Regions from separate parts of the Chryseobacterium sp. S90 genome, predicted to be linked through region 3. Evidence: riboswitches for the same ligand, from Rfam matches in the RefSeq annotation. Region 3 holds a riboswitch; each other region holds the start of a gene.

Region 1 (3,166 bases), on a different contig from region 3:
TGTTTTTTTAAAAAATATTTGAAGCGGACTACACCATTTCAAATCGTATGCAAAATTATTAAGATTGCTTAAATATGGGGGATGTCGCAGCTGTCGAAAACTGTCGAAACTTATCGAATTTTGTTATTTGCTGGTTAATTTTGACTTTTGGGGAAAAGTGGTCTATGAAATATATAAACTTTTGAATCGGATTATTAAACCTGATTTTTACAGAATAAATTAAAAATAATTAGCTTTCATTTGCTATCGGAATCATATATAAAAGTTGACACAATAAAAGATTGCACTTATGAAATATCAAAAGAGAAATGGAAGATTTATTGTAGTTCTGCAAGTAAATTAAGGAAAAGAGGTCATATAATTGTCGTTTTGTAGTAATCGGATAAAGTAAATTTTAATACCTTTAGCAATCATTAACATTTAAATAATCCATGAAGACGAAACCATTAACTTTCATCTTAATTTTCTTTTTTCAACTGGTAAGTATCACGGCATTTTCACAGAAAACAGCAGTTCTAAATTCTTTATTAGATAAAAATTCAGAATTTATTTTTCCGCAGACTCCCGATAAAATATCAAAAGCATTGAACATGAAACCTGTGTTTTATGAAGATGCCAACGAGGAAAAATATGCAAAATGGCCTACAAAAACAGGATTGGAACTGTATTGCGGCCTTGGGAAAAACACTGTGATTGATGAGATGTTTTTTACCATTTCTGATAATAAGCCCGTAGTGATAGAAGGACTTCCATTTGGTCTTATCATGAATAAAACTACACTGCAGGACAGCAAAACCAAGTTCAGTAAATACAATGCTAAAACGCAAAAACTTGGTGCAGACAGTGAATTTCCGGGAGGTTCAAAACTGATTTTTAAGAAAGGGAAACATTATGCAACCTTGTTTTTTGACAATAAAAACCTGCTAAAATCTCTAGGGCTTACCACAGAACTGATTGATCCGGCTGCCAATTAATTTTACAGACTTTCAAATACTATAAAATCCGCCACTTTTTGGCGGATTTTTTCTATCCATTCATTCCAAATAAAAGTACAGAAAAACCCTTCTGATTACAAAGAAATATAGCTGCTTTCAGAAAATGGATTGAAGAATAAAAATTAAAATTGGATGACTAAAAAATGATATAAAAAAGATCATTTAATATCAAAAGATAAATATCCACTATCCCTTAAAAAATTGTTAAAAAAAACACTTCAATTCCAGGGTGGAAAATGACAACAAGGAAGTTGTTTCTTTGAAGTTGTTTCATTTTTTTACTACATATCTTAAGAATTTAGTAACGAAGAACGAGCAGAATAATCTAAATTACAATGTTTGTTGAGTAAAAAAATATTTTTAATAATAACAAAACCAGTGTGTTATGGTTAAATCGTTATTGTTTGCATAAAATATCTTTCGTGTTTTTATAAAATACTTATATTTACCACCAAGGAGTTCTTAACATCTTCTTTATCAACCGAAACTGGTTACACTTAGCTGTGTCTTAAAAGGGAATCGTGTGCAAATCACGAACTGTCGCGCAACTGTAAGTAACATCAAGGTTTTTATCAAAAAAGGTCCACTGTATACCTAGCTATATGGGAAGGACGATAAAAACTGTTACAAGTCAGGAGACCTGCCTATTTCGAATTGACGATGCTTTCGCGGTCTGAAGCTTATAGTCAGGTATGATACGATATGGATAACAGTGGGATCAATATATTTTGTCGGCTCGTGTTATTTTTGTGATACAGATAAGTAGTGGAGTAGTATGCTCTTTTCATTATCATGTATTCATCGTGTTTTCCTTTTCCATATTTTTCTTTCTCACAGGCATTGTGAAGCTTACCAGGAACTTTTTATGAGGATTTAATCAATATAAAAAGTTAGAAAAATGTACCCATTCGATTTCGATTATTTATGCAGGAGCAGCAGACTTGGAGATAAACAGGTGTGTAGGGAATTAATGGTGTATAATTCCGAATTACAAAAAACGAATAACATAGATCAGCTTTCATTTGATTTCATTTTTACCATCACCTTATGGAGTGGCAGTGACCATTATTATGCCTATTCATGGCTTTCTGTGGACAAATTTCAACTAAACAATAAATATTATAATGACTACAAGTGAAAGTTTGAAGTCTCCCGGTTTGAAATTCCGGGAGGCCATGCGAAAAGAAAATCCCCTTCAGATTGTTGGAGCCATTAATGCCAATCATGCGCTGTTGGCACAGCATGCAGGTTTCAATGCAATTTATCTTTCAGGAGGAGGTGTTGCTGCAGGTTCTCTGGGTATTCCGGATTTAGGGATTACCACGCTGGAAGATGTATTGATTGATGTTCAGCGTATTACGAATGTTTGCGATGTACCACTCATGGTAGATGTTGATACCGGATTTGGGCCTTCAGCATTCAATGTTGCAAGAACCGTAAAGTCTCTGATTAAAGCTGGTGCTGCGGCCCTGCATATTGAAGATCAGGTAGGTGCAAAGCGTTGTGGACACCGCCCGGGAAAAGAAGTGGTAACCAAAGAAGAAATGGTAGACAGACTGAAAGCTGCTGCAGATGCCCGTACCGATGATAATTTTGTAATTGGTGCCCGTACTGATGCTTTTGCCAATGAAGGATTGGAAAAAACATTGGAAAGAGCGGTAGCCTATAAAGAAGCAGGAGCAGATTTCATCTTTGCAGAAGCTGTTCCTGACTTAAGTTTTTACCAAAAATTTGTTGAAGTTACAGGGATTCCTGTGCTGGCTAATATTACAGAATTCGGGATGATCAGAATGTATACTGTGGAAGAATTAAAAAATGCAGGTGTGGGATTAATTCTTTATCCGCTATCGGCTTTCCGTGCAGCCAATAAAGCTGCTCGAAATGTATATGAACACCTTCGTAAAGACGGAACACAGGCGAATGTCTTAGATACCATGCAAACCAGAGAAGAACTCTATCAAAGCATTGGATACTACGACTATGAACAAAAATTAGACAACCTTTTTAAACAAAATAATTGATAATGTCAACGAACAGTGAACCCACATTTAAGCCTAAAAAAAGCGTTGCGCTTTCAGGGGTAGCAGCAGGTAATACTGCGCTTTGCAGTGTCGGAAAAAGTGGAAACGATCTCCATTACAGAGGATATGATATTCTGGATCTGGCAGAGA
Region 2 (3,166 bases), on a different contig from region 3:
TTCAAGGCTTACTTTAAACTGATGATCCGCCCAGTTGAATTTCTTCTGAACAGAGAGATCATGAGTATACCAAGGCTGTACATAATTGTATTGAATATTATCCTGGTTCACATCATAGCGCTTTCCTACATACATTGCACTGTAATTGAAACTCCAGTCTTTATAATCGGCCATCAGTGCAAATGATCCGCTATGCCATGGTGTGTAAGGAATCTGATTTTTGTAAAATGTATCTTCAGGGTCTGTCATATCTCTTGCACTTTGATAGGTGTAAGAAAGTAATGGCCTCAGTTTTACTTTTCCCAACTGCATTTCTGCCTGAACATTTACGTCAGCACCAATGATTTCCACCAATCCAAGGTTCATCATCAGCCAGCGGAACATACTTCCGTTAGGAGCAGCGACAATTTTATCCTGTACTTTGTTGTAGTAGCCGTCTACTTTAGCATAAAAAGATTTAAAGAAATGATTGTTATAGTTTTTCTGGTAGGTAAATCCTACATCATACTGATTGGTAAATTCCGGCTTCAGATAAGTGTTTCCGATATTCGTGTAATATAAATCATTGAAAGTAGGCAGTCGGAAAATTCTTTTATAGAAAGCTCTGAGGGTAAGTTCAGGAATTATTTCAGGCTGGTAGCTCATAAATACAGCGGGTCTCCATTCTCTGCTATCTCCCGGTCTTTTGTTTTTTCTTACTTCTTCAAAGGTAAATGTGCCCAAAAGGCTTCCCAGAATTTTAAACCTGTTCCACTGGTAGGTTGTTGCCAAAGCGACTAATGTAGTATAACGTGTAGGATAAGAAAAGTTATCCAGATTGGCGTCCAGATTATTGTACTGAAAATCTCCACTCAGGCTCACATCCCAGTTGGGAGTAATTGAATAGATATTGGATGAAGAAAGATAAACTTCTCTTTGGATGTAGACATTATCCGTATACATAATAGATTGCGAACGAACGGTATCCATAAAATGGGTATAATCGTAGGCAAATTTTGCTTTCAGCTGTGTTTCAAATTTTGGGAACAGTTTTTTCCGAAGATTGGCCTGTACGAAATAATTTTCATCGGAAAGTCTCGCTCCTCTTCCTCCAAAACGGCCGTTCACAATAGGTGCCGGCATTCCGCGGTCTGAAATGTAACCGTAACCACGGATATTCCAGCTTCCATTATTCAAAGTTCCATTTAAAGAAGTTTCAAAACGTTTTGCCTTAATATCTGAATCCTGTCTTTTTGCGATCGTGTCATAAGCCTGCTGTCCGTCAGGATATTTCTTGGCATATCGAAATCTGTAAATTCCGTCACTTTGCATAAATTCTGCGCTGAAACTGGCTGAAACTCTGTCTGAAATTTTCTGCTCCAATCGGAATGACGGGTTGAAAAGATCAATGGAAGCACTTTTTGCTCTTATTACAAGATTGGTTCTCCTTATTCCCTTAAACACAGGAGTTTTAGGTTGTAAATAAATAGATCCGGACGAACCAAAATCTTTTGCCGGTTGGAAGATTTCACTTTTCTGCCCGTTGTATAATGATATCTCTTCAAGATCATCCAAAGAATACCTTCCCAGATCAACAAGACCGTTTTGGGCATTTCCCAGTTGAATTCCGTCGTAGAAGACTCCTACATGCTGGCTTCCGAGACTTCGGACGTTAATGGTTTTCAGCCCTCCTATTCCACCATAGTCTTTAATCTGAACTCCGGAGAAATACCGCAGCGCATCTGCTACAGAATGACTGTTCAGTCTTTCAAGTGCTTCCCCTTGGATGGTTTGTGCCGGAATGATTTCTTTAAAATTTTTTTTGTAGAGACTGATCACCTTGATGGATTCTTCCTTCAGCGTATCATTTTTCTTTTTTTGGGAATATAAAAGCTGAGATGTCATCACCAGTATTGTGAAAACAGCTTTATAAATTGTAGAAGTAATTAGTTTTGCCGCCATTAGCTCATTTAGGATAATGATGACGCTAATGGTATAAGAAAACAATGACAAAGCACAGCTGTCACTGCACAGAATCATTGATGTCCTAAGCTTTATTCCACGAAAGCGTCAAACGATTATTTTCTGGCAGGTCTTCTGACTTACTCCATTTTTGAAATCCTTCCCATTAAAAAACAGTGGATATATTCTTCAAAAATCTTGGTGTGGAGCTTACAGCAGCGGGTCTGTCCCGGATTTTCACCGGATTCCCTTTTAAGAGCTTTTTATGGCTCACCAAATTTCGGGCAAAGATAAAAAATTATTCCTAACCCCCAATTAAATTCATGATTCATAAACAATTAAAGCTCCCGAAGGAGCTTTAACATTATTAAAAAGGGGTTTATTTTAAATTCCAATATTCAGGAAAATACTGAATCTGGATTTTGCTTCAATATCACCACCTGCCAAATGGGTATACATAGGAAGCATGAGTTCACTTCCCAGACTCAGTTTTTTATAAGAAGCTTCAAATCCCAGTTTGCCATACAAAGCACTTCCCGCAGTATTGGGCAGCGCTTCATCAAACTGTTTATTCTGTGCATACACTTCTCCCTGCACTCCGGTTTTTACAGAAAAGATTGACTTTTCGTTTCCGGCAACCTGATAAAATCCTGTCGCAGCATAGTTCCACTGGTTTCCGAAACGGTAATTTTTCTTATTTTCCGTTTTGATCGTATAATCTGTATTGACCAATACAGCCACTTTATTCTTTTGAAATTTATAATTCAAAGCCGCCTGATAATCCCAGCTTCCGGTTCCCAATTGAAAACTCGGATTAACTCCGGATGCACCTTTTTCATCAAATTTCCCCAAAGGAATTTTCACTCCCAAGCCTCCGCTTATGTGATGGAAATTATCTTTAGAATTCATCAGCTGGTAAATTCCCATCAGATTCAGATCTCCGATTCCATTGATTTTGATATCTCCCTGCATGGTTTTCTTTTCATGGAAATGAAAGGGCAGGCTTGCATAAACACTCAGTTTTTTAGTCAAGGGAATTTTCCCCCAAAGCTGTAAAGTATTGAAGTATTGATCTTGTGTAAGGTCTTTTACAAATAAATTCTCCTTTGCTTTGTAATGTTGTGCAAAGTATTTGATTCCGATAAACTGTGGATTGAGTAAAGATTCAAATCCGGAAGATCCGTTACCAGCTGCACAGCCGCAAGCATCACAATCATCGTCAAAA
Region 3 (3,166 bases):
GGTATAGGTAACACCATTCAGTAATCCCTGTGCAAAAAACTTAAAGAAACTGTATTCATAATCTATATTGGCACTTCCTCTATGCATAGGCACATAAGGCCTCTGAAGCTGCGTTTCTTTATCAATGGATCTTGCATAATAATATCCTGCATTCGCTCTGAATTTATGATTACCCAATTGTTTACTAAAAGACAGCTGAGATTCTAATCCGAAAGATTCAACTTTATTGACATTGAATGCCTGCCAGTATCCTTTGGCCGTAGGAAGCCATGCAATAAGATCTGTAATGTTCATATAATACGGAGACAAAGTAAGTCTGAAATCCCCTACTTTGAACTCATTAGTCATATCTACCTGAGTAGAGGTTTCCGGTCTCAGCTCTTTATTTCCTCCCGGTTCATAATAAATATCATTAAATGACGGATATCTGAAGTTTTTTGACACATTAACGCTTACATCATACCATTTTGCAGCACTCCATTTTCCGGAGAATGAATACATAAACGGTGACTTCACATCCTCTACAAAATCTTTCTTGAATCCACCTTCAAAACGCAGGTTTTTAGTTGCAAAATACCTCAACAATCCGGAAACGGAACCAACATTTCTGCTGACATTGGATATTCCGCTCGCATATCCTTCTCCTTTATTGATCTGAAATTCTCCGATAATATTAAAATTCCACTTAGAATTCAGGAAGTAATTGAAATCATTTTTAAAGATGTAATTTTTCCCTGTTCCGCCACTGGATTTAGGCAGGTTTAGCAAACCGAAATACTGAAAATTTTCTTCTGTATAAGCAGCTTTAAAAGAGTTGCTGAACTTTGTTTTATTCCAGTCCCAGGAAAGAAGGCTTCTTATACTTTGTGTTTTATATTTTGTTTTTGTTCCCGTTTCTTCATACACTGGATAATGTTGTGAAGAATCAAAGAACTGGCTCTGCCACGAAATTTTATGATCATCCGTCAATTTATAGGATGCTCCTACATTGAAGGTTGTATTGTAATAATTCCCATTTCTGTTGATGTAATTCAGATCACTTACCTCATAATTATTTTCGCTTACAGAATAATTTCCTGAAGCTTTAAAACTGAACTTATCATTGCTGTAAGAACCTTTTACAAAATTATTATAGGTATTAAAAGAAGCAACTTCAGAAAATAAAGAACCATGGAAGCCTTTATTAAAATCAAGCGTATTATTAAGGTGAATACTTCCCCCGATAGCACCACTTCCATAGACTACACTTCCTCCGCCGGCTTTTATACCGATCTGGTCATATCCGAACAAAGCAATATTATTGATATCTCCCTGTCCTAAGAAGCTGGAGTTGATATTAATCCCATTCCATACAAAGGCGGTCTGCTGGGCAGTAGTTCCTCTGAAAGAAGGTGAAGAAACAGCTCCACGGCCATTTTCTTTGATAAATACCTGTGACTGAAATCTCAGAAGTTCAGAAAGATTACTGGAGTTTTTCTCGGCCTCTTCTGCCGAAATTATTTTTACGGGATGAAAAAGTTTCACCCTATTCATCTGGTTGTCGAAGACATAAATAGTGTCAATGGTTTTCTCTTGTCCAAAAAGAAAACAGCCATAAGATGAAAAAAGCAGTACTAAAGATCTTTTTATATCCATACTCTTTTACTTTTCCTCCGAAAGCAATATGTTTTTTTATTATAATTCCGGCAGGTCTCCTGACTTTCGCATTCTGCTCCTTCCCGTTTTAGACAGTGGCTGTTTGCAGAAACTTTTATTGCGATTTACAGTTGCGGGGACAGTCCGGGAGTTACACCCGATTCCCTTTTCATTCCAAAATACTGGAAACCAAAATTTTTGCAAAGATAGTTTTTTATATGTATTTGCCAAAAAGTGAGATGAGAGTGTATCAGATTGAAAATTTGAAGCAATAACTCACAAAAAAAGCTGCTTTCGGTTGAAAGCAGCCATGTATCATAGAATAATCGTATGCAATTATTTACCAATAACTTCTGTAATTGGGTTTCCTACATTTCCACTTGGAAACTGAATTTTCAATAGGGAAGATACCGTAGGTGCAATATCTGTCATGTGATAAGCTTTGTTACTTTCTCCCTGCTTAACTCCCCAACCCATAAAGATCAATGGAATATGTGAATCATAAGAATTCCAAACACTGTGGGTAGTTCCTGTTTTTGAATATGGAGGAAGCATAGAATCATGAGAAATCAACTGGATATCTCCACTTCTCTGTCTGTTGATCCCGTTGATAATTCTTTGTTTGATGGGTTCCGGAATACTTGCCTCCTGAACTTTATCTACAGAAACTGCATATAAAACCGTAGGATCTTTCTCAATTTCTTTTACAGCAAAGTTTCTTACATCATCCAATTCAAGCTTACTGTCAGCCAATACTTTTCTGTCAAAATAAATCTGATAGTTATCAATCGCATTGATCAGTTTATCAGCTCCAAATTTATCTTTCAGTTTTTGGTTCAGATTTTTTTCTGCATCTTCACCAAAGAAACCTGTCGGGATTTTATGCTCTTTAAGGAATCCTACAGAATGCGCTCCACCGTGGTCTGCAGAAAGGAAAACCGTATACTCACCTTTTCCTACTTTAGCATCCAGATAATTGAAGAATTCTGCTAAATCCTGATCTAATCTGATATAAACATCTTCTACCTCAATAGAATTCGGTCCGAACTTATGACCTGCATAATCAGTAGATGCAAGGTTGATCGCTAAGAAGTCTGTGATATTATCTCCACCCAGTTTTTCACCTTCTACAGAAGCTTCTGCCAACTTCAATGTCAGCGTATTCCCAAAAGGTGTATAACGGATATTATCTTTTTTAGCCTGATAATCCTTTGCTAAATTACTGTAGGGGAAAGTAGGTGTTTTTGCACTTCCCAGCAGTCCTTCCCAAGAAGAATTGTCCGGTGCACTTTCCGTATATTGATTGATTGGAAGTAAGGTGTTCCAACCGTTGGCTACTAATTTTTCAGGAAGATTCTGAGAGTTGAATGATTTTACCCATTGAGGAAGATCATTCATATACCATGTACTTGTAATGAAATTTCCTGTGCTGTCATCAAACCAGAAAGCTCCGTTTGGAGTATGCCCTGCAGGAAGAATAGAAGCACGGTCTTTCAAAGAAACTCCGATTACTTTTCCCTGGAAGTTGGTT
Region 4 (3,166 bases), on a different contig from region 3:
AACTATCAACTATCAACTATCAACTAAAAATGACTTTTGAAACATTACTATATCAACAAAACGGTCACATCGGAACACTGACGATTAACCGTCCGCAGGCCTTAAATGCTTTGAATGAACAGGTTTTAAAGGAGCTGAAATCATTTGCTAACCAGGTAAAATCAGATAAAAATATCAGAGTATTAATCATTACCGGTTCCGGAGAAAAAGCTTTTGTTGCAGGGGCTGATATTAAAGCGATGCAGCAGATGACTCCCGAAGAAGCAGAGGCGTTTTCAATTGTTGCGCAGACAGCTTTTAACGCTATTGAAGAACTTCCGTTTGCGGTGATAGCCGCTGTAAATGGCTTTGCGTTGGGAGGAGGTTGCGAATTGGCATTATCCTGTGATATTATTCTTGCCAGTGGAAAAGCAAAATTTGGACTCCCTGAAGTGACATTAGGATTATTGCCTTGTTTTGGCGGAACCCAGCGTCTTCCGAGAGCTATTGGATTATACAAAGCAAGGGAAATGGTTTTCTCCGGAGAATTTTATTCCGCGGAGGCCTGTAAAGACTTTGGTTTTGTCAATCATGTTTTCGCTCCCGAAGAGTTGCTGAACGAAGCTCAAAAATTGGCAGAAACAATTGCTGCAAGAGGACCTGTAGCCGTTGCAAAAGCGAAACAGTCGCTAAATACCGGATTTGAACTGCATATCACAGACGGATTGAAGCAGGAAGCCGCTTTATTTGGGGAATTGTTTACAACAGAAGATCATAATGAAGGAATCGGGGCATTCATACAAAAAAGAAGCCCGGACTTTAAAGGAAATTAATGAACTGGAAGGCAGAGAATTGAAATAACATGGTTTAACTTAAGTATCATCTTCTATTTTCAATTCTCTGTTTTTCCATTATTTAAATGGTCAGTCCATGATTGTTTTTTACCTCAGCCATAACAAACGTACTGTGGGTACTCCCGATAGAATCTACAGATCCCAGTTTGTTAAACACAAAATCCTGATAATGTTTCATATCCCGTACCTGAACTTTCAGAAGGAAATCAAAATCTCCGGAAATATTGTAACATTCCGCCACTTCTTCAATTTCTAAAATTTCTTTCACAAAGTCATAGCCTATAGATCTGTCGTGAATTTTCAGCTTGATCTGACAGAAAACCGTAAATCCACGGTTGAGCTTTTCAGCATCAAGAACAGCAGCATATCTTTTCACAAATCCTTCCTGTTCCAATCTTTTTACTCTTTCAAAAACCGGTGAAGTGGAGAGGTTCACTTCCTTTGCAAGCTCTTTAACGGTCAGTTTTGCATTTTTCTGGAGCAGCCTAAGCAGCTGTACATCCTTATCATCAAGTTGTTCCACAGAATAATATTCTTTTAGATTATAAAAACAGTCAAATGTAAAGAATTATATGCTTTTATTGATGATTTTAAAAGATTATTTTGCTTAATTAATTGTATTTGATTGTGTGTTTATTCTGTATTGTTAATTTTACACAAAATTAAAAACTTTTAATGATGGTTATTGTCATCGTTAAAAGTACAGTTCCTTAGAGATACTTCATCAAACAGGAAAGGTTTTACTTAACGTAGATTAATAGGGAATCGTGTGAGAATCACGAGCTGTCGCGCAACTGTAAGTAACATGCCAAAGGTTTCTGTCCTTGCATATCCACTGCCAAAAGCGGGAAGGATGACGGAAACCGTTACAAGTCAGGAGACCTGCCTTTACTGAATTGACAATGCTTTCGCGGTCTGAAGCTTTTGGGTCATACAGATGATATATCGGATGTATACATTTTCTCTGTGAGGGAAGTTGTATTGTTTGTTATATCGTGATCCCTGAAATTTTTATCCGTAAAAACATTCCGAAGCATTTTAAAAGGACTTTACCATTAAGTTTAATTAAAAAGTTTAAAAATGCAAACTCACATTCTGGGCTATCCGCGTATTGGTAGCAAAAGAGAACTCAAAAAAGCCTGCGAGCAATATTGGTCAGGTAAGATCCTTTTGGAAGAACTTCTGAATACAGGCAGAACGATCTGTAACCAAAACTGGAACATTCAGAAAGAAGCAGGAATAGACCTTATTCCATGTAATGATTTTTCATACTATGATCAGGTATTGGATATGAGCCTTGTGGTGGGAGCAATTCCTACACGTTATCATGAAGTAGTGCTTAAAAAAAACAACTCTGAGCTGGATCTTTACTTTGCTATGGCAAGAGGATACCAGAAAGAAGGATTGGATATCACTGCAATGGAAATGACAAAATGGTTTGATACCAATTATCATTATATCGTTCCCGAGTTTTATAAAAATCAGCAGTTTAAACTGAGTTCAGATAAAATTTTCAATGAATTTGCAGGAGCAAAACAAGCGGGAATCAATGCAAAACCGGTAATTATCGGGCTGGTTTCTTATCTTCTGTTAGGAAAAGAAAAAGAAGAAGGATTTGATAAGCTGGATCTGGCTGGAAATCTTCTTTCCGTATATATTGAAATTTTAACCAAACTTCAGGAGCAGGGAGCAGAATGGATTCAGTTTGATGAACCTTTTCTAGCGTTGGATTTAACGGAGAAAGCCAAAGAAACCTATTATTTTGTTTACACCGAAATAAGAAAACGTTTCCCGAAACTGAAATTCATTGTGGCTACTTATTTTGAAGGATTAAATGATAACGAATCACTTGCGGCATCACTACCTGTGAATGTATTGCACCTGGATCTTGTAAGAAACCCGGAACAGTTGGATGAAATCCTGAATGGTATTCCGGAAAGCTTAAGCCTTTCATTAGGAGTAGTTGACGGAAGAAATATCTGGAAAAATGATTTTGAAAAATCTTTGTCTTTCATCAGAAAAGCAGTTGAGAAATTGGGATCTGAAAGAGTTTTAATCGCTCCTTCCTCTTCATTACTTCATTCACCGTGTGATCTGGATTTTGAAATCACTCTTAATCCGGAAATTAAAAACTGGCTGGCTTTTGCAAAACAAAAAGTGGCCGAAGTCGTAACACTTAAAGAACTGGCATCCGGAACAGGAAATGAACAGATTCTTGCCTCTTTTGAAGAAAATAAAAAAGCAATTGCAAGCAGAAGAACATCTGCGCTTATTCATAATGATGAGGTCAAGAAAAGAGCGAATGCTGTTACTGAAAAAGATGCACAAAGGAT

The links. A riboswitch is a leader RNA that binds a small molecule or an ion and turns the genes downstream of it on or off. The one in region 3 is predicted to bind cobalamin.
Region 1: linked by a shared signal. The riboswitch ahead of ACLMCG_RS03975 (hypothetical protein) and the one ahead of ACLMCG_RS08520 (TonB-dependent receptor plug domain-containing protein) in region 3 are both predicted to bind cobalamin.
Region 2: linked by a shared signal. The riboswitch ahead of ACLMCG_RS13855 (TonB-dependent receptor plug domain-containing protein) and the one ahead of ACLMCG_RS08520 (TonB-dependent receptor plug domain-containing protein) in region 3 are both predicted to bind cobalamin.
Region 4: linked by a shared signal. The riboswitch ahead of metE (5-methyltetrahydropteroyltriglutamate--homocysteine S-methyltransferase) and the one ahead of ACLMCG_RS08520 (TonB-dependent receptor plug domain-containing protein) in region 3 are both predicted to bind cobalamin.

What each region holds. Positions count from the first base shown of each region.
Region 1 is NZ_JBLGCX010000001.1:862,284-865,449, reverse strand. It holds gene ACLMCG_RS03980 (hypothetical protein) at 432-974, shown strand; cobalamin riboswitch at 1,467-1,658, shown strand; gene ACLMCG_RS03975 (hypothetical protein) at 1,894-2,133, shown strand; gene prpB (methylisocitrate lyase) at 2,120-3,016, shown strand; gene prpC (2-methylcitrate synthase) at 3,019-3,166, shown strand, end outside.
Region 2 is NZ_JBLGCX010000004.1:413,532-416,697, reverse strand. It holds gene ACLMCG_RS13855 (TonB-dependent receptor plug domain-containing protein) at 1-1,941, opposite strand, end outside; cobalamin riboswitch at 2,049-2,234, opposite strand; gene ACLMCG_RS13850 (transporter) at 2,326-3,166, opposite strand, start outside.
Region 3 is NZ_JBLGCX010000002.1:169,480-172,645, reverse strand. It holds gene ACLMCG_RS08520 (TonB-dependent receptor plug domain-containing protein) at 1-1,635, opposite strand, end outside; cobalamin riboswitch at 1,667-1,844, opposite strand; gene pafA (alkaline phosphatase PafA) at 1,972-3,166, opposite strand, start outside.
Region 4 is NZ_JBLGCX010000001.1:851,248-854,413, reverse strand. It holds gene ACLMCG_RS03935 (enoyl-CoA hydratase/isomerase family protein) at 30-812, shown strand; gene ACLMCG_RS03930 (Lrp/AsnC family transcriptional regulator) at 895-1,356, opposite strand; cobalamin riboswitch at 1,552-1,738, shown strand; gene metE (5-methyltetrahydropteroyltriglutamate--homocysteine S-methyltransferase) at 1,914-3,166, shown strand, end outside.